Regions from separate parts of the Terribacillus sp. DMT04 genome, predicted to be linked through region 1. Evidence: riboswitches for the same ligand, from Rfam matches in the RefSeq annotation. Region 1 holds a riboswitch; each other region holds the start of a gene.
What was found. Region 1 has a riboswitch for thiamine pyrophosphate ahead of KS242_RS06940 (YkoF family thiamine/hydroxymethylpyrimidine-binding protein). Riboswitches for the same ligand answer to the same signal wherever they lie in the genome.
Positions count from the first base shown of each region.

Region 2: another riboswitch for thiamine pyrophosphate. It lies ahead of KS242_RS01650 (thiamine phosphate synthase); the one in region 1 lies ahead of KS242_RS06940 (YkoF family thiamine/hydroxymethylpyrimidine-binding protein).
Region 3: another riboswitch for thiamine pyrophosphate. It lies ahead of tenA (thiaminase II); the one in region 1 lies ahead of KS242_RS06940 (YkoF family thiamine/hydroxymethylpyrimidine-binding protein).

Region 1 is NZ_CP077639.1:1,277,791-1,283,933, reverse strand. It holds gene KS242_RS06950 (erythromycin esterase family protein) at 1-1,219, opposite strand, end outside; gene KS242_RS06945 (cation:proton antiporter) at 1,532-2,767, shown strand; TPP riboswitch at 2,855-2,954, shown strand; gene KS242_RS06940 (YkoF family thiamine/hydroxymethylpyrimidine-binding protein) at 3,032-3,637, shown strand; gene KS242_RS06935 (ECF transporter S component) at 3,634-4,212, shown strand; gene KS242_RS06930 (ABC transporter ATP-binding protein) at 4,209-5,816, shown strand; gene KS242_RS06925 (energy-coupling factor transporter transmembrane component T family protein) at 5,809-6,143, shown strand, end outside.
Region 2 is NZ_CP077639.1:294,613-300,755, forward strand. It holds gene KS242_RS01630 (NUDIX hydrolase) at 1-291, shown strand, start outside; gene KS242_RS01635 (DinB family protein) at 285-833, shown strand; gene KS242_RS01640 (SDR family NAD(P)-dependent oxidoreductase) at 944-1,732, shown strand; gene KS242_RS01645 (SDR family oxidoreductase) at 1,719-2,501, shown strand; TPP riboswitch at 2,600-2,711, shown strand; gene KS242_RS01650 (thiamine phosphate synthase) at 2,782-3,432, shown strand; gene thiO (glycine oxidase ThiO) at 3,419-4,537, shown strand; gene thiS (sulfur carrier protein ThiS) at 4,534-4,737, shown strand; gene KS242_RS01665 (thiazole synthase) at 4,741-5,505, shown strand; gene KS242_RS01670 (ThiF family adenylyltransferase) at 5,505-6,143, shown strand, end outside.
Region 3 is NZ_CP077639.1:462,708-468,850, forward strand. It holds gene KS242_RS02550 (methyl-accepting chemotaxis protein) at 155-1,867, shown strand; gene KS242_RS02555 (transcriptional regulator SplA domain-containing protein) at 2,059-2,304, shown strand; gene splB (spore photoproduct lyase) at 2,297-3,325, shown strand; TPP riboswitch at 3,386-3,486, shown strand; gene tenA (thiaminase II) at 3,606-4,304, shown strand; gene thiD (bifunctional hydroxymethylpyrimidine kinase/phosphomethylpyrimidine kinase) at 4,297-5,133, shown strand; gene thiM (hydroxyethylthiazole kinase) at 5,117-5,908, shown strand; gene KS242_RS02580 (YckD family protein) at 5,946-6,143, opposite strand, start outside.

The DNA of each region.
Region 1 (6,143 bases):
CCTCGATATAAATAAAAGCATCGTATCGCTCAGACATGACAGAGGGTACATAATTACCGAACTGTTCGAACTCGGGCCGATATACAACACCAATTGCGCGGTGACCTATCCGCTGCTGAAAGTTTGTTTCGTTCTCCTTGTTAAAAATCAGTATCTTGTCATATGCGCCTGCTCGATGCATCAGTTCCTCCCATGATCCTTTGATTGCATTTGGTACTATCTTCACATCATGATTGACTCCCCATTCATCTGCCGCAATGACTGTTCCACTGTAAGTTCCAAGTCCAACTGCAAATACATCCTCTGGGGCATTTTGCTGCCGGATAAGCTGGCCAACATTGACCATGCCGTTATGCACCATATCCGTAGCTCTCGCATCTCCTATATGCGTATTATGTTCCCAAACAATTGCTTTTGCAGCTACTCCGTAAAATTTCATTACCTCATTCAGCGCGTCCACCATGTGGGTATCTCGTATGTTCCAGGATTCCTCATCACGCAGTACCATCGAGCGGTAATAGTGCTCCGCGTTATAGGCGACTAGTGCATTGACTTCCAGATTCAGTCTAGTCTCTTGTTCACATGGATATTGTTCCCTTTTCCGCTGAATTGTTGCGAGCAATTTTGACACCTCTGCGACACAGCCGTCGGAATACAACCCAGCTGATACGGCATATTCCTGGTTGTCACGGTTAAACGGTTCAAAGCATGTAAAAGCTTTCTTTGCTACTTCCACATCAGGTGAATCAATTCTTGTTAAATAAGCAATCACTTCTTCCATGGATTCCCACAGACTATACATATCTATTCCGTAAAACCCTACCTTAGGCCGCGTATCTTGCTTTTCATTGTGATCTTTCATCCACTCTATCAAGTCAATCATCTCTTCGTTCGCCCACATCCATGTTGGCCATCTATTGAAATTGCTAAGCACATCACGGGCAGTATTGTGTTTTGTGTCGTAGCCCTTGATGTAGCGATTCACTGCCTGACAAGCCGGCCAATCTCCTTCCACAGCAATAAAAGTAAATCCTTTTTCTATAATAAGTTTTTTGGTTAACTCGGCACGCACCGTATAAAATTCTGACGTACCATGAGAAGCCTCCCCCAGCAGGACAAATTTTGCGTTACCAGCAGCATCCTTTATTTGTTCCAAGTCAGCTGAACCTGATAAAAGCGTGCTGTATTTTTCTATTGCTTGAACCACTTTATTTTCCATACTACCCCAGCTTTCGTTTGCAGATATACAATTACTTTTTGATAAATTCTTCAAAAAGATACTGTATTTAAATCTTTTTCTCCAGCTGGCATTACTTGTCTCAAGTAAATCATCAAAAGTGAAAGACGAACACTTTGTCAAAACGTACCCATTTTAAGTATTTTTATATAGTGACTCAATTATTTCCTTATCAAAATGGATTATCAGTAGAGAAATATTAAATATGAAAAAATCATGCTATACCAGACAGCATGTTGGGGAACTATTAAGGAGAATTTATTATCCAGCACATCTTCTAAGGAGCGTATCATCTTGCATCATTTTAATGAAACATTTATCCAATTACTTATCCTGCTAGCAATATCTGTAACAGTTATTGCTCTATCCAAGACATTTAAGAAACCTTATTCGATTGCCTTAGTGCTTGTCGGATTAATTCTAGGTCTTGTTGATATTCCCTTTTTAGAAGAAGCAGAGAACTATATCGTTCAATCCAATGTATTTCAAGCTGTAGTGATTTCTTTATTCTTACCAATATTATTGGGTGACGCGTCTATTAAGTTACCTTTTTCTCACTTAAACCAAGAGAAGAAACCTGTAATTGCGATGGCATTCGGCGGAACACTAATTACATTTATAGCCGTCGGTTTCAGTGTTTATTACTTCATGGATTTGCCTATTGTCGTTGCCTTTACGTTTGCAGCATTAATGAGCGCAACCGATCCGATCAGTGTTATCTCTATCTTTAAATCGTTAGGAGTCCCAAAAAAACTGACTACAATCATTGAAGGAGAATCCTTGTTTAACGATGGTATTGCCGTGGTGCTGTTTCAAATTGCATCTATGTACTTGCTTACATATATGGAAATGGGATGGGAAGGCCTTGGTCAAGGTTTATTACTATTTTTGAAATTCAGTCTAGGCGGCGCTGTTGTCGGTGCTGTATTAGGCTGGATTATTTCTCGGATTTTCAAATTTTATGATGACTATCCTTTGGAAATTGTGTTTTCTATGCTGTTATTTTTCGGGAGTTATTTTATTGCCGAGCATTTTGAAGTTTCCGGTGTTATCGCCGTCGTCGTTTCAGGACTGATCTTGGGGAATTACGGAGCAAGAATCGGAATGTCTGAAACAACGAGGATGAACATTGATTCTTTCTGGGATACAATAACGCTGATTGCCAACTCACTCATATTCTTAATGATCGGATTAGAAATACAAAACATTGATTTATCAGGAAAATGGGGGCTGATTGTTGCGGCAATTGTCATTGTGTTAGCTTCAAGAACGATTGCTATCTACGTAAGCACACTGCCGATTAAAGGCTTCGAGTCAACCTACAAACTTATATTAAATTGGGGCGGGCTCAGAGGAAGTTTGTCCATCGCATTGGCATTAAGTTTGCCGCAGTCTTTTGAAGGCAGAGATAATATACTCATCTTAACCTTCGGGGTTGTACTATTTTCTTTGCTCATTCAAGGTCTTACTGTTGGTCCATTAATTAATAAGCTGAAAATCGGCCAGCAAACAGCGAAAACAGATGAATAAATCTTTATAAGTTCAAAGAATTTGGAAAGAAACCCTTTACAAAAGTACGTGTATTTCTTACTATATACCTAACAATTGCATAAAATTGCGACGCACTAGGGGAGCTGGAAACGGCTGAGAGGATTTGTTCTGACCCTTATAACTCGATCTGGATAATACCAGCGTGGGGAAGTGCAGCCAGAATGCTCTTACTCTTTTTGTATATATTCTGCGACTGCACCCTATGGTGCAGTCGCTTTTTTTATGCAAAAAATAGGAGGATTCATAATGGAAAATGTTTGTGGAACAAGCCGCATTGCCGGCTGTAGTTTTTCGATTTACCCGATGGCAGACAAATTTAAGGAAATTATTTTAGACGCACTAAATCAAGTAGACACGTCAAAGGTTTGGATAGAAACAGACGATGTGACTACACTTGTGCGCGGAAGAATCCCTCATGTATTTGATGTTACATCGGCAATCTTTTTAGCAGCCGCGAAAACAGATGAACATGTTGTTTTTAACGGCACCTATTCGATCGGATGTCCAGGTGATTCAACTGGCGATGTGTATATGGCAGAAGATGAAACAAAATTAAATATGTACAACACCAAAGATATAAAACTGGAAACCGCTTCTAAATTTTCTCTATATCCATTAGGCGGCGGTAATTATATGGATATCATTTACACACAAATTGAAAACATGCGAGCGCAAGGGATTACGGTATCAAAATCACATTACTCCACTCGCCTCGATGGCGATGCATACGATGTGTTTACAGGATTGGAGCACGTCTTTACCGAAACAGAAGCATCTGGTTCTTCTCATACTGTGATGACAGTTACCATGTCGGCAAACAGTCCTTCTGCCAAAGGAGCAACCATATGAAGAACTGGCGTATGAAGGATATTGTTGTTATGGCAGCACTAGCTGTCGTATTTGGAATTGTGTACTTGGTATTTCTCCCTGTCAACGTTGTGATGATGGGATTGATTGGACCTATTGGAACAGACATTATCTTCGGAGTTTGGTTCCTCGTATCCATTGTTGCTGCTTATATCATTCAAAAACCTGGTGTCGCTCTTGTCTCGGAGACAATTGCTGGAATTGTTGAAGTGCTGATTGGCAGCAGTGTCGGACCAATTGTTATACTTTCTGCTGTCGTTCAGGGGCTTGGGGCGGAAGCTGCTTTCGCTATAACCCGTTATCGCTCTTATCATGTGTTTGTTTTGATGGGAGCCGGCATAGGAGCTGCAATCACAAGTTTTATTTGGGGATATTTTCGCGGCGGTCTCACTGCTCTAGATCCTTCCTACGTCGTACTCATGCTGGTTGTACGTATCATTAGCGGTGCGGTAATCAGCGGATTAATCGGAAAAGCAATCAGTGAGGCGCTGGCTAAAACAGGCACATTGACGAGCTTCCCGCTCGGCAAGACCTATCGTCAGCGAAAAGCAGGATGAAAGATATTCTGCTCGAAGTTAATCAACTGTCCGTTACATTTGAAGAAGAAAGCCGCCCTACTCTAAATGAATTGAGCTTCAGCATTAAGAAAGGTGACAGCATTCTTTTACTAGGTCCAAGCGGATCTGGCAAGAGTACGCTCACTTATTGTTTAAACGGTTTATATCCAAAGGAGCTTGATGGAGAGATGGGTGGAACCATCTCATTCTGCGGCAAGTCACTCCAACAATATGCCAGCGGGCAGCTCAACCTAGAAGTAGGAACGGTTTTTCAAGACCCAGAAACACAGTTTTGTATGCTGACGGTAGAAGATGAAATTGCTTTTGGCTTGGAAAACAAGAAAACAGCTCCCGGGCGAATGGATGCAGAAATCGAGCGGGTTCCCTCTCTTGTCGGGTTAGCGCACCGGAGAAAAGATAAAATTCATACACTCTCTGGCGGACAAAAACAAAAACTCGCCTTAGCAGCAGTTCTTGCGTTAAATCCTAGCATGCTTATTCTCGATGAGCCAACAGCTAATCTGGATCCAGCCGCCAGCAACGAGCTGGCAGAGACAATTCATCAGCTGAAAGAGCAGCAGAACCTTACACTTCTAATCATTGAGCACAATATTGATTACTGGCTTCCAGTAATTAATCGAACGATATTATTAGACCAAGATGGCACCCTTTTCTTTGATGGGGAGATGACAGAAGCAATCAATCAATACGATGCCGAACTCGAGCAGCGCGGAATTTGGCTGCCTGAGGCAACCCGACTTGCCAAAAGTGCAAAACTAGCAAAGCCATGGCCGCTCGCAGCCGATCAGCTGCCTAAAGGATTAACTTTGCATGCAGAGAGACAATCCGCTAACCAATTTGATAAGGTTCTGTTAAGAATTGATCGCGGCCGCTTTAAGAGTAAAGATAAACTCCTTCTGGACATTCCATCACTTGTTATCCATCGGGGAGAATTCATCGCAATTACTGGAAGAAACGGCAGCGGAAAAACGCTTCTATCGCAAATGATGACCGGCCTGCTAAAGCATGCATCAGGGAAAATAGAATTTATGGGCAAACAGCTCAAACGGTGGAAGCAGGAGGAACTGTATCAGCAAATCGGATATGTGTTTCAAAATCCAGAACATCAATTTCTGTCAGATTCCGTTCGCGAAGAAATTGCTTTTGGCCAATCAGCCAGTACAGCTAAAACGGAAAAATTATTAAAGGAAATCCAGTTAATCGAACATGCTGATAAACACCCTTTCCTCTTAAGTCAGGGTCAAAAAAGGCGACTCAGTGTCGCGACGATGCTCGTTCAAGAGCCGCAGCTGCTTGTGCTGGATGAGCCAACCTTCGGACAAGACAGCCGTACGACAGCTATGTTAATGCAGCAAATGACAGCACAGCATCAGCGCGGTTGTACAATTGTCATGATAACGCATGATATGGAGCTGGTTAACCGTTATGCATCTCGTGTTCTCCTGGTTAATGAAGGAAAAATTATTCTTGATAACACACCAGAACTTCTTTGGAAAACGGCCAGCTTGGCGGAATATGGGCTCTCTCTGCCATTAACAGAAACCTATCAGCAACAAGAACAGAAGGTGAGCCTTCATGCATAACATCAACCCTAGTATAAAAGCAGGTACTGTTACAATTGCAGCCATCGCCGTTGCATTTCTGTTTGACCCTGTTACCTTGCTGTTATACGCCGGCTGGACAATGGCTGTCACCTTGCTGTTCGGGAAAGTACAGATAAGAAAATACCTCCTCTATCTGCTTCCCTTCACAATCTTTGCACTTGGTATGCTAATTTCGACTTTGCTATTTGCTAAAGCACCAGAGCATCCTTCTGTCACACAGCAATTTCTATTCTGGAACTTACCATCGGAAACTGTGCAAGATGCACTGGCTTTGGCTATTCGCGTGTTTAGCTATGCTACCTTATC
Region 2 (6,143 bases), 980 kb from region 1:
GCGGAACGGTTGCTTTGGATGGTAGAAAATTTCTTCACATACCGGTTTCGTCAATTTCATGAATTCAGCTTTATATATTTGATTCAAGATACAGAAGATAAGCTTACGGGAACTGCTGAAGTCGTTTCGTCACAAGAGGCAGATTTCCAATATGAATGGATTCCTATTGAAAAAATGAAGGAATTAACTGTGAAACCAGCTTTTCTGCAAGAAAGACTGCTGCAACTGCCAACAGTACCGGAGCACCTGATTTATAAGGAAAGCGAAGCGCAGGAGGCAAGCTTATGTTAAGCAGTTATATGAAAAGACACTTCGAAAGTATTTACTGGCAGAGAGAAGCATTCGGAGGTCATACCCTTGCTGAACAGCATCAAGAGTGGGTGCGGCCTTTACCAGATAAATGGTCAATCGGCGAGACGTATTACCATCTGTATCTACTGCTTAAGCGGTTTCGACAGCTTAACTTAGCGTATATCCCCTTGGCAAAACGATTCATCAGAACCGGGAAACGCAGGCCTTATAAAACAGAAATAGCAGATATTTATCAAGCTTATCGGAACAAACACGGTAAACCGATGAGAGCTCCTTCCATCTTACTGCCACCTAAAGATATACACACGAAGCTGCAGTTCCAACAGTTAAAGCAAGACCTTCATCATGAAACGAATCGCTTAGAAAGAATGGTCGGCAGTATAGATAATGAGACTGCCGGTCATATCCGCTACCCTGACCCACTTGCGCATTACCCCAACTTAATCCAGAGCATTCACTTAATTGGAATTCATGAACAGCATCATTTTAATCTTTGCGAAAAGTACTACAAAATCAAATAGTATAGATTAGTGAGAAGGTATGACTTGACTATATTTTCAGAATAGGTGTAATCTTTATGAGTAGGATAGGTAAATAAACCTAATACTTATTGCTGGGGAGGGGATTGTCAGTGAGTGAAAGGAAAGTGGCGGTTATTACAGGTGGCGGCAGCGGACTTGGACAAGCTGTGGCATTACGACTTGCTAAAGAAGGCGTTTCCATCGTTGTAGTTGATATATCTAATGGCGCTGGACAGGAGACAGTTCATCTCGTTCAAGAAATAGGTGCAAAAGCAATATTTGTAAAAGCAGACGTCAGCAAAGCTGAAGAAGTGAAAGCTTATGTAGATAAAACGATAGAGGAATTTGGAACTATTGATATGTTTTACAATAATGCGGGAATTTCTGGTCCTGGCGTTAAATTTGCAGAAAATACGATTGAACAGATTGATATGGTACTTGGTATTAACCTTAATGGTGCACTTTACGGTTTGAAATATGTGTTAGAAGTGATGCTTGCCAATGGCGGAGGGCGTATTGTTAATACATCCTCGACAGCAGGTGTAGTTGGCCAGGAAACTGTTGGTACATATTCGGCGACGAAGCATGCGATGGTAGGCATTACAAAGACATTGGCTGCGGAATATGCGGCACAAGGTATTGTAGTGAATGCAATTGCACCTGGTACGACTGAAACGCCGATGGTACGTGCATATAAGGAGAAAAATCCTGATGCATTTGTCAATGCATCAGAACCTATTCCGCAGAAGCGCCTAGGCAAGCCGGAGGAAGTGGCTGAGCTTGTGACTTTCTTACTGACAGGCAATGCACCTTATATAAATGGTGTGGTTGTGCCAATTGATGGCGGATTTACTGCAATCAAAAAAACTAATAGGAGAGATTTTCATGAAGCGTTTTGAAGAGAAAGTTGTCTTAATAACAGGTGGAGGATCTGGATTAGGTCGTGCGGCAGCAGTGCAGGTAGCAAAAGAAGGAGCGAAGCTTGCGCTTGTTGATTTGAATAAAGAAGGAATGGAAGAAACGAAGCAAGCTATTTTGGCAGCAGCGCCTGAGGCTGAAGTCATCACGATTGAGGCGAACTGTGCGAATGAGTCAGAAGTTGAGGCTTATGTGAAACAAACGGTAGAGCAATTTGGCAAGATCGATAGCTTCTTTAATAATGCAGGTGTAGAAGGAAAACAGAATTTAACAGAAGAATACGGTACAGAAGAGTTCGATCGTGTTGTTAACATCAACTTGAATGGTGTCTTCTATGGTATGCAGCATGTCCTTAAAGTGATGAAGGAACAGGGCTATGGTTCTGTTGTTAACACTGCTTCTGTTGGCGGAATTCGCGGTGTCGGCAATCAGTCTGGTTATGCGGCGAGCAAGCATGGTGTTGTTGGTTTGACTCGTAACTCTGGTATTGAATACGGCCAGTTCGGTGTCAGTATCAAAGCAATTGCGCCAGGTGCAATTATGACACCAATGGTCGAAGGTTCCTTACGTCAGATTGGCGGAGATAACTGGGAAGAAGCAGGTAAAGAATTTGTCAGTGTTAACCCGATGAAACGCTTCGGAAAGCCAGAAGAAGTAGGTTATCTAGTTGCTTTCCTTCTTTCAAGTCAGGCAGATTTCATCAATGCAACTGTTGTTCCGATTGATGGCGGACAGTCTTATAAATACTAAGTAGATGACGACCATTAGAGTGGTTTGATGGTCTCTGCTTTTCTGCTAAACATCTTGCATAATATGTTAGTTATGTTACGATATGGATAAGTTCATAAGTTTCACACTAGGGGAGCCCTTCATAAGGGCTGAGACAAAGAGTAATGACTCTTTAAACCCTCATAACCTGAACAGGTTCGGACCTGCGTAGGAAAGTGTCGACATTCGATTTTACATGCATGCATTCTGTATGTATTTATTCGCAGATATCACACCACTTTCCTACGGGGGAGTGGTTTTTTTGTGTGCATCCGGTCTTGTTCCTATTCAAGGAGTGATGATAATCAAACTGATGGCAGTAACGGATGGTGCGCACGATGCAGCTGGCTTGCTTCGAATCTTGTTAAAGGTGCACCCGTATGTTGATTATGTACAGATTCGAGAGAAAAGCAAACCTGCGGGCGTGATTTATCAGCTTTGCAGAGAGTTAGCAAAAGAAGGATTGCCAGGTCACAAGTTATGGATTAATGATCGGGTGGATGTGGCGTTGCTGCTTGGTTTGCAACAGGCGCATATACCAGGACACGGACTTCCGTTATTCGAGTTACAAAAACAATATCCTGGTTTTCAGTTCGGTGTACCGGTCCATTCTCTTCAGGAAGCTGTTCAGGCGGAGGCTGCCGGAGCAGCGTACAGTATATACGGACATTGTTTTCCGACAGCCAGTAAAAAAGGCAAAGACCCGCTGCCATTATCCGATTTAGCTGAAATTCAGCGACGCGTTGCTATTCCGTTGTTTGGAATTGGAGGAATTACCGTAGACCGGCTAGCAGAATTGAAAGCGCTTGAACTAGATGGTGCTGCTGTTATGAGTGGTATTTTTTCAGCAAAAGATCCAGTAGAAGCTGTAAAGAAACTAAAAGAGGAGTGTTTGCGTCTTGAAGCAATCTGAAGTAGCGGTCGTTGGAGGGGGCATCATCGGCAGTGCAATTGCTTATTATTTGGTGAAAGCAGGTTACCAGGTTGATGTGCTTGAAGCAGGCGAGATTGGGTCAGGTTCCACGCAGGCAGCTGCGGGTATGCTTGGCGCTCATTCGGAATACAAGGAATTCGGTACTTCGCTTTATCCATTTGCGCGTACAAGTCAAAAGTTATACGAAGAAGCAGAAGCAGAAATTCGCTCCTTAGCAGGAATAGATATAGAGCGCCGTACAGGTGGATTGTTAAAGCTTGTCTTCACAGAAGAAGAAAGAGCGAGCCTGTTAAAATTGTGTTCCTTAGAAGGGGTAACGTGGCTGGATCGTGCATCTTTAACAGATAAAACCCCTAGATTAGCAGCATCCGTTCTAGGTGCTGTTCATATGCAAGAAGATGTGCACGTCATGCCTGCAATCGCCTGCAGCGGATTTCATTCTGCAGCGCAAGTACTCGGTGCCGAAATTCACACGCATACGCGCGTTGAGAAGATAGAGCGGGAAGGCGGGCACTATCAGTTACAAACTTCCATGGGAAAATGGCAGGCAGAGCGCGTCGTTATTGCTAGTGGCGTTTGGAGTAATTCTATCTTGGAGCAAACAGGCTTGGGGTCACCAATCTTTCCTGTAAAGGGGGAATGCATTGCTGTTACCAATACACAAGCTCCGCTCACATGCAGCTTATTCCATGATCAGCATTATATTGTTCCTCGAAACAACAACGAACTAATCATCGGAGCGACAAAAGTCGAGAATGATTGGTCCACCAAGCCGACACTTGGAGGTATACAGGCAGTTATGGAAAAAGCGAGACAGATGCTGCCGGATATTGATGAGATGCCTTTTCTCAGAAGCTGGGCGGGGCTCCGACCACAAACATTCGATGGGAAGCCGATCATCGGAGAACACCCGAAAATGAAGGGGTTGTTTATTGCTGCTGGACATCAGCGCAATGGTATTCTGCTTGCACCAGCAACTGGGAAAATGATTGCTGACTTGCTAAGCGGCAATGACGTTTCGGATCAATGGAAGGAAGCGTTTCGGGTGGATCGGCCGTATTCCAATGAGGAGGTATTGGTGTGACAATTCAACTAAATGGCAGGCAGCAGAAATTATCTGGTGAGATTCATACAATTGCACAGCTGTTAGCGTCACTGTCCCTAGAAAATAGAATAGTAATTGTGGAGTTGAATAAAGAGATTATCAATAAGGCTGCTTATACCGACCAGCCGATAAAAGATGGCGATCAAGTAGAATTAATCCATTTCGTAGGAGGAGGATGAAACATGTTACAAATTGCTGATAAGTCATTTACATCCCGTTTGCTATTAGGAACAGGCAAGTACCCATCATTTGAAGAACAGAAGGAAGCAGTAAATATATCAAATGCTGAAATACTGACATTCGCAGTGCGGAGGATGGATATATTTGAGGCATCACAGCCGAATTTTCTGGAACAGCTGGATTTGAGTCGGTATACGTTGCTGCCAAATACAGCAGGCGCAAAAACAGCAGAAGAAGCTGTCCGTATTGCCAAGCTAGCTAAAGCGTCTGGATTATGTGACATGGTGAAGGTAGAAGTGATCGGCTGTGATAAGACATTGCTTCCAGACCCAGTTGAAACGTTACGGGCAACAGAAATGCTGTTAGAAGAGGAGTTCATTGTCCTGCCTTACACGTCAGATGATGTTGTATTAGCCAAACGTCTCGTGGATTTGGGCGTGCATGCTATCATGCCGGGAGCATCACCTATTGGTTCAGGAAAAGGAATCATAAATCCTTTCAATCTGCGCGTGATCATTGAACAAAGCAATGTACCCGTCATTGTTGATGCTGGCATTGGCTCACCGAAGGATGCAGCGTACGCGATGGAGCTTGGAGCTGACGGTGTGCTGCTAAACACAGCGGTCTCTGGGGCTGCTGATCCTGTCCGGATGGCACATGCTATGAAACTAGCAATAGAAGCGGGCAGATTAGGTTTTGAAGCAGGAAGAATTCCAGAGAAAAATTACGCGGAAGCTAGCAGCCCGGGTGAAGGGTTGTTTACGTAATGCAAGATCGTTATCGTAAACAAGAGCTGTTTATCGGTAAAGAAGGCCAGATGCAGATAGAAAACAGTAAGATTGTTTTAATCGGAATGGGTGCTTTAGGCTCTGCTTCTGCAGAAATGCTTGTGCGTGCGGGTATTGGGGAGCTCGTGCTTATCGATCGGGATTATGTAGAACTACACAATCTGCAGCGTCAGCAGTTATATACGGAAGAAGATGCTGCCGCTTATCTGCCGAAAGCGCTAGCGGCAGCGGAGCGGTTGCAAGCAATCAATCAGCATGTAAAGCTGCATGCTGTGATTGAGAACATAGATCATCATAATATCGAACAACTGGTAGAGGGAGCGCATGTGATTTTAGATGCTACCGATAATTTTGAAACGCGACTGATTGTTAACGATGCAGCCACAAAATACGGTATACCATACATCTATGGAGCATGCGTTGGCAGCTATGGGGTAACATATCCCGTTGTTTCGAAGGATGCACCATGTCTGCATTGTCTTCTGGAACAGCTTCCGCAGCAAAGTGAAACATGTGATACAGCCGGAATTATCAGCCCAATTGTACAATGGGTGGCAGCCATGCAAGTGACGCAGACATTACGGATTTTATGCCGTCAGGAAGTAGCACCTGAGCTG
Region 3 (6,143 bases), 820 kb from region 1:
CTTTTCGTTAATAAGGAAAAGTTTGTGACGGCAAGCAAATTATTTTACAAAAAACTATAAAAGTGCTTCACCTTGTATGATGGATGCCGATATATTGAAAGTCATTATACAGACTTAGGGATGTGTAATAGCTAATATCGAGGGAGATAGAGTGATGAAAGTGATAAGGAATATGAAGATTAGAACAAAGATGTTCGTTCTTATCTTGGTTGGGGTTATTGCACTTGTTGGAGTCGGTTTGGCTGGTATTGTTAACATGCGAGAAGTTGCTAGTGATGCTAGAGAAATTTATGAAGACAAACTTGTCCCAAACCTATCCCTTAGTGAAATTAGAATTAATAACCGCTCAAATGATGGGTATATTCTAGCGTTGATGCTTACTGCTGATGATGAGCGGAATAAAGAACTGAATGAAAAACTAACAGCATCGATGGAGGAAATTGGAGCATCGGTGAATAGTTTGGAGAAAAGTGAGTTATCCAGTGAAGGTAAGGAACTGCTCGAGCAGTATAAGACAGAACGAGGAAAACTAAAAGATATACGAGATCAAGTCGTGCGTCTTACGATGGAAAATGAGAATGAAGATGCTTTTACATTGTATACAGAACAGCAAGTTCCACAGCGTGATAAAATTAACGGTATTTTAGCGGACCTTCAAACAGTTAACACAAAGGAAGCTAAAGATACATATCAACAAGCGGTAAATGATGTGAGAAATGCCACATTTATTATGATTGGTATTAGTGCTGCCGCGATTGTATTGCTGGTCTGTCTGGGATTATTCATCATCAAACTAATTAGCAATCCACTTCAGGAGATGCGTAATTTATTAGGGAAAGCAGCGGAGGGTGACTTTACTTCAAGCAGTACCTATCAATCACGAGATGAATTAGGGCAGCTCATGCAATCCTATGAGACGATGGCCGATGGCATGCGTTCCATTATTCGTGTCGTGCATGACACATCACAGCAAGTAGCTGCCTCCTCAGAGGAACTAAGTGCAAGTGCTGAGCAAAGCAGTACATCTTCCGAGCATGTTGCCAAGACGATGCAGGAGCTGGCGGAAGGTTCAGGCCAGCAGCTGGAACTTATCACGGTAACGGCTGCAACAATGGACGATATGAAACAGCATACAGATAAATTGGTTATGAATTCGCAAAATGTGGAAATGGCTGTTGAAAAGACATCCGAGTTGTCAGTCGAAGGTGGCCGTGCAATAAAAGATGTGAATCAGCAAATGAACACCATTACATCTCATGTACAGGATCTGTCAGAATCGATTGAGAGTTTGAATAAGCGTTCCAAGGAAATAAGTGATATTACAGGCGTGATTACGGACATTTCTGCACAGACGAATTTACTTGCGCTGAACGCGACGATTGAAGCAGCTCGTGCTGGTGAGCATGGAAAAGGGTTCGCGGTCGTTGCCGATGAAGTACGGAAACTTGCGGAAGAGACAAATGGAGCAGCCGCGCAAATTGCTTCGTTAGTAAGTTATATTCAGCAAGATACGACAAAAACAATCGGACTGATGCAGCATGCAGCGGATGAAGTGACAGCGGGTACACGGGTTGTTGATCAAGCTGGTCGTTCCTTTACGCAAATTGAGACAGCAGTAGCAAGTTTGGTGGAAGATTTCCAAGAAGTGGGCGCAGCATTGAAAGGGCTAATCGGTGGTTCTGAGATTGTTGATCGTTCTCTTGCGGAAGTAAACGGGGTAGCGCAAGAAGGAGCTGCATCAACGGAGAGTGTCTCAGCAGCTACTGAGGAACAGCTGGCAGCCATGCAGGAGATTGCCGCTTCCTCGAGTTCGCTTGCATTCTTAGCAGAAGAATTGCAAACTTCCATTGCTCGTTTTCGTGTATAAGTTAATTGGTTAATAAATAGTAACCAATAAAAGCTAGGATTAGTAACAAAAAAACAGCTATCAAGCTTTTCACATTGGAACCCTCCTCTAAGAAGTAGACGAATTCTTCTTGGAAAAGGGTTCATTTTTTTACATGTATTGCAGTCATCTTGTACAAACTAGTTGCAGTATGTACAAAGGAGGCAATTGGAATGGAAACTTTTCAAGCAGGTGAAGTTGTATATGTAATCATTCGCAATCCCCATGCACAGGGAGTTGCCAATATACAAGAAGCGGCGGTTGTTCATAATCCAGAGAAACCTGGTGAACTGGCTTTGTTTGTTTATGAAACGTACTATCCGTTAACGGATGAAGTGGCGGTCTATCAAGATCTTGGTGAAGCGGAAGAAGCCTATGTGTCTGCTTTTGGTTTATCCGAAGGTGGTTATTATGGTTAAGCCATTCGTACCGCAGCTTGTTTACATTGAACCGAGAGCATTGGAATATCCGCTCGGTGTGAAGCTGCGAGACAAGTTCAAAGATATGGGAGTAGAGATACGCGAAACAACTTCTCATAATCAGGTGCGTAACCTGCCTGGTGATAACGATTTTCAAAAATACCGGACAGCCAAATCAACATTAGTCGTTGGTGTGCGGAAAACATTGAAATTCGATACATCCAAGCCATCGGCAGAATATGCTATTCCGTTTGCAACAGGCTGTATGGGGCATTGTCATTATTGTTACCTGCAGACGACGATGGGATCCAAACCGTATATTCGTACGTATGTAAATACAGATGAGATTTTTGATGCCGCTGAGCAGTATATGAAGGAGAGAGCGCCGGAGGAGACGCGCTTCGAAGCTTCTTGTACGTCTGACATCGTTGGGATTGATCATCTAACCCATACACTCAAGCATGCTATTGAATACTTTGGCCGTTCGGAACATGGTCAGCTGCGCTTTGTCACAAAGTTTGCGCATGTCGATCATTTGCTTGATGCAGATCACAAAGGCCGGACAAGATTCCGTTTCAGTATTAATGACGATTATGTTATAAAGTACTTTGAACCAGGTACATCCCGCTTGAAGGATCGAATAGAGGCGGCTGTGAAGGTAGCCGAAGCTGGATATCCATTAGGTTTTATTGTAGCCCCGATATACCTGCATGAAGGCTGGCAGCAAGGATATCCGGAAATGCTGGAGCATCTTGAAGCAGCATTACCTGCTCATGCCAAAAAGAACTTGACCTTTGAATTGATTCAGCATCGTTTCACGAAGCCGGCAAAACGTGTTATTCAGAAGAATTACCCGATGTCGAAGCTGGAGCTGGATGAAAATAAGCGGAAGTACAAATGGGGCCGCTATGGTATTGGGAAGTATGTGTATCAAAATGATGAACAAGAAGAAATCAAAGACGTGATTGGCAGTAATATTTATAAAATGTTTCCGCAGTCACGAATTGAATATTTTACCTGATACATCCGTTGACAATCTTATCTGTGCATGTGATAGTAAAGGAGACAATTGAATTTCGAGGAAGTCCACTAGGGGTGCCGTTAGGCTGAGATAAGAGTAATCTTAATCCCTTTGAACCTGATCTGGTTAACACCAGCGTAGGGAAGTGGAGCCGGATTCGTGTATCTTACATACTATTACAATGTAAACGAGTCGCTCCATACTTCTGGAGCGGCTTTTTTGTATAGTCCCGGCGCCAATCACCCGAAACAGGGCTTTCTCCAATGAGGAGGAGAATTATATGTTTTCTGCACAGTTGAGAGAAGAAGCAAACCCGGTTTTCGAAGCAATTTATCAGCATCCTTTTGTTGAAGGGGTGGCGAATGGACAGGTGCCGCGCGAAGCATTAATCCATTACGTGAAGGCGGATTATGAGTACTTGACTGCATTTGCTCGAATTTATGGCTTGGCAGTCAGCAAATGTGAGACAAGAGAAGAGATGGCGTTCTTTCAATCGCAAATCCACTTTGTTCTGCACAGTGAGATTCATCCGCATAATGTCTTTTGTAAAGTGGCAGGTGTGGACTATGAGGACTTGCAGAAAATGACACCCCCTCCCGCAGCCGATCACTATATTTCTCATATGATGAACAGCGCTGTACAAGGAGATATGGGAGAACTGATGGCGGCGCTGTTACCTTGTCCATGGACGTATCAGGCACTGGCAGAGCATATTATCGAAACAAAGGCGCCGGACCAGAATAATCCATTTTTAGAGTGGATTATGTTTTATGCAAACAATGAAGATGGAATGCCGGATGTGACAGCCGAACTTTGCAAAAGATTGGATAAATGGGCTGAAACGGCCGGTTCGGCTGCCAAGGAACGCGCGCGGAAAGCATTCTTGAAGAGCTGTATGCTGGAACATAGTTTTTGGGAAATGGCCATTACAGAACAAAACTGGCTGGTACCGCTCGAAAAAGGGGCCGCCCATGTCTAACGTGAAAAGTGCACTAACGATAGCAGGGACAGATCCTTCAGGCGGTGCGGGGATACAGGCGGATTTAAAAACATTTCAAGAGCGCGAGGTATATGGCATGAGTGTCATTACCTCCCTCGTTGCGCAGAACACAACAGGTGTGCACGCACTTCATCATATTCCTGTACCATTTATTGAACAACAACTGCAATCGGTTTACTCAGACATTGAGCCATATGCGGTTAAGACAGGCATGATTGCCTCTGAAGAGATGATGCGTGTTATAGCCAGCGTGCTGGAAAAATCAGCAGCAGCCTATGTGATGGATCCGGTCATGTATGCCAAAAGCGGGCATGCGCTCATGGGCGAGCAATCAAGAGATGCATTGAAGACATACCTTGTTCCGCTGGCAACGCTTGTCACGCCAAATGTGCCAGAAGCAGAAGAACTGACAGGCATGACAATAGAGGATGAAGCTGCTATGAAGCAAGCAGCCAAAAAGATTGTCCAAGAATACGGGGCGAAAGCTGTCCTCTTAAAAGGCGGCCATATGGAAGGGCATGAAGCAGCGGATTGGCTGTATGATGGCGAGGGCTTCACTTCTTATAAAGCGGAGCGCATTCCAACAAAGCATACACACGGAACGGGCTGTACGTATTCAGCAGCAATTACGGCGGAGCTAGCAAAAGGAAAATCTTTGCAGGAAGCCGTGCAAGTCGGAAAAGACTATGTGACAGCAGCTATCAAATATTCGCTGCAGCTTGGAAACGGAAACGGCCCGACGAACCATTGGGGTTACCGGCTGCAAAGCGTACCAGTACAGGAGGAACTGCATAATGGCATATACTGATGTAATACATCAAGTCCGAGACACAAACCCGTTGATTCACTGTATAACAAATCATGTTGTCATCAATTTTACAGCAAACGGTTTGATTGCACTGGGTGCTTCACCGGTGATGGCCTCGGCAAAGGAAGAAGCAGCGCAAATGGTACAGCATGCCAAGGCGCTTTTGCTGAATATCGGAACACTGGCTGCTGCAGATATAGAAGCAATGATTCTTGCTGGCAAAGAGGCGAATAGACTTGGTATTCCAGTTATATTTGACCCTGTAGGTGTTGGAGCAACAGCTTATCGAACGGAAGCAGCCCGCCGTATTTTGGCAGAAGTAGATGTCACGGTAATTCGGGGGAATGCAGGCGAAATCACTGTTCTAGGCGGAACATCTGCCCAAGTGAAAGGGGTAGATGGAAACAAGGAAGGTATCTCACATCATCAGGTACAGCAAATTGCAAACGACTTGCAAGCAGTTGTCATTGCTACGGGCGAAGCAGATATTCTGTCAGATGGCAAGCGGACATTCAGCGTAGCAAATGGTCATCGCATGTTAACGAAAATCACGGGTTCTGGCTGTTTGCTTGGAGCAGTAGTGGCAGCATGTGCAGGGGCGTCGGAAAATGTATTAGAAGCATGCATCGGAGCGCTTGCTTTCTATGGGATTGCGTCTGAAAAAGCAGCCGAACAAGCAGCAGCTCCAGGAAGTTTCCAAGTTGCCTTTTTAGATCAGCTGTATTTACTGCAGGATGAAGCGACTGTTCTAGAACAGGTGAAACAGCTGGCATAATAATAATCAGCAGGAAAATCCTGCTGATTAGATTGTATTACTTGTTCGGTTGGAGAGGACGTCCATGCGGATGTGGCTTTGGAACAAAGCCATCCTTTTCAAGCTGTGCAAAGCGGTCATCCAGATGCTTTATAATTTGGTCAGCTTTCTTCTCAGAGAAAACGCCAAATTCTACGTACTTTTGGATGATCTCTTTTTCCTGTTCTAAAGCTTCCTTCTGCAGCGAAGCTATTTC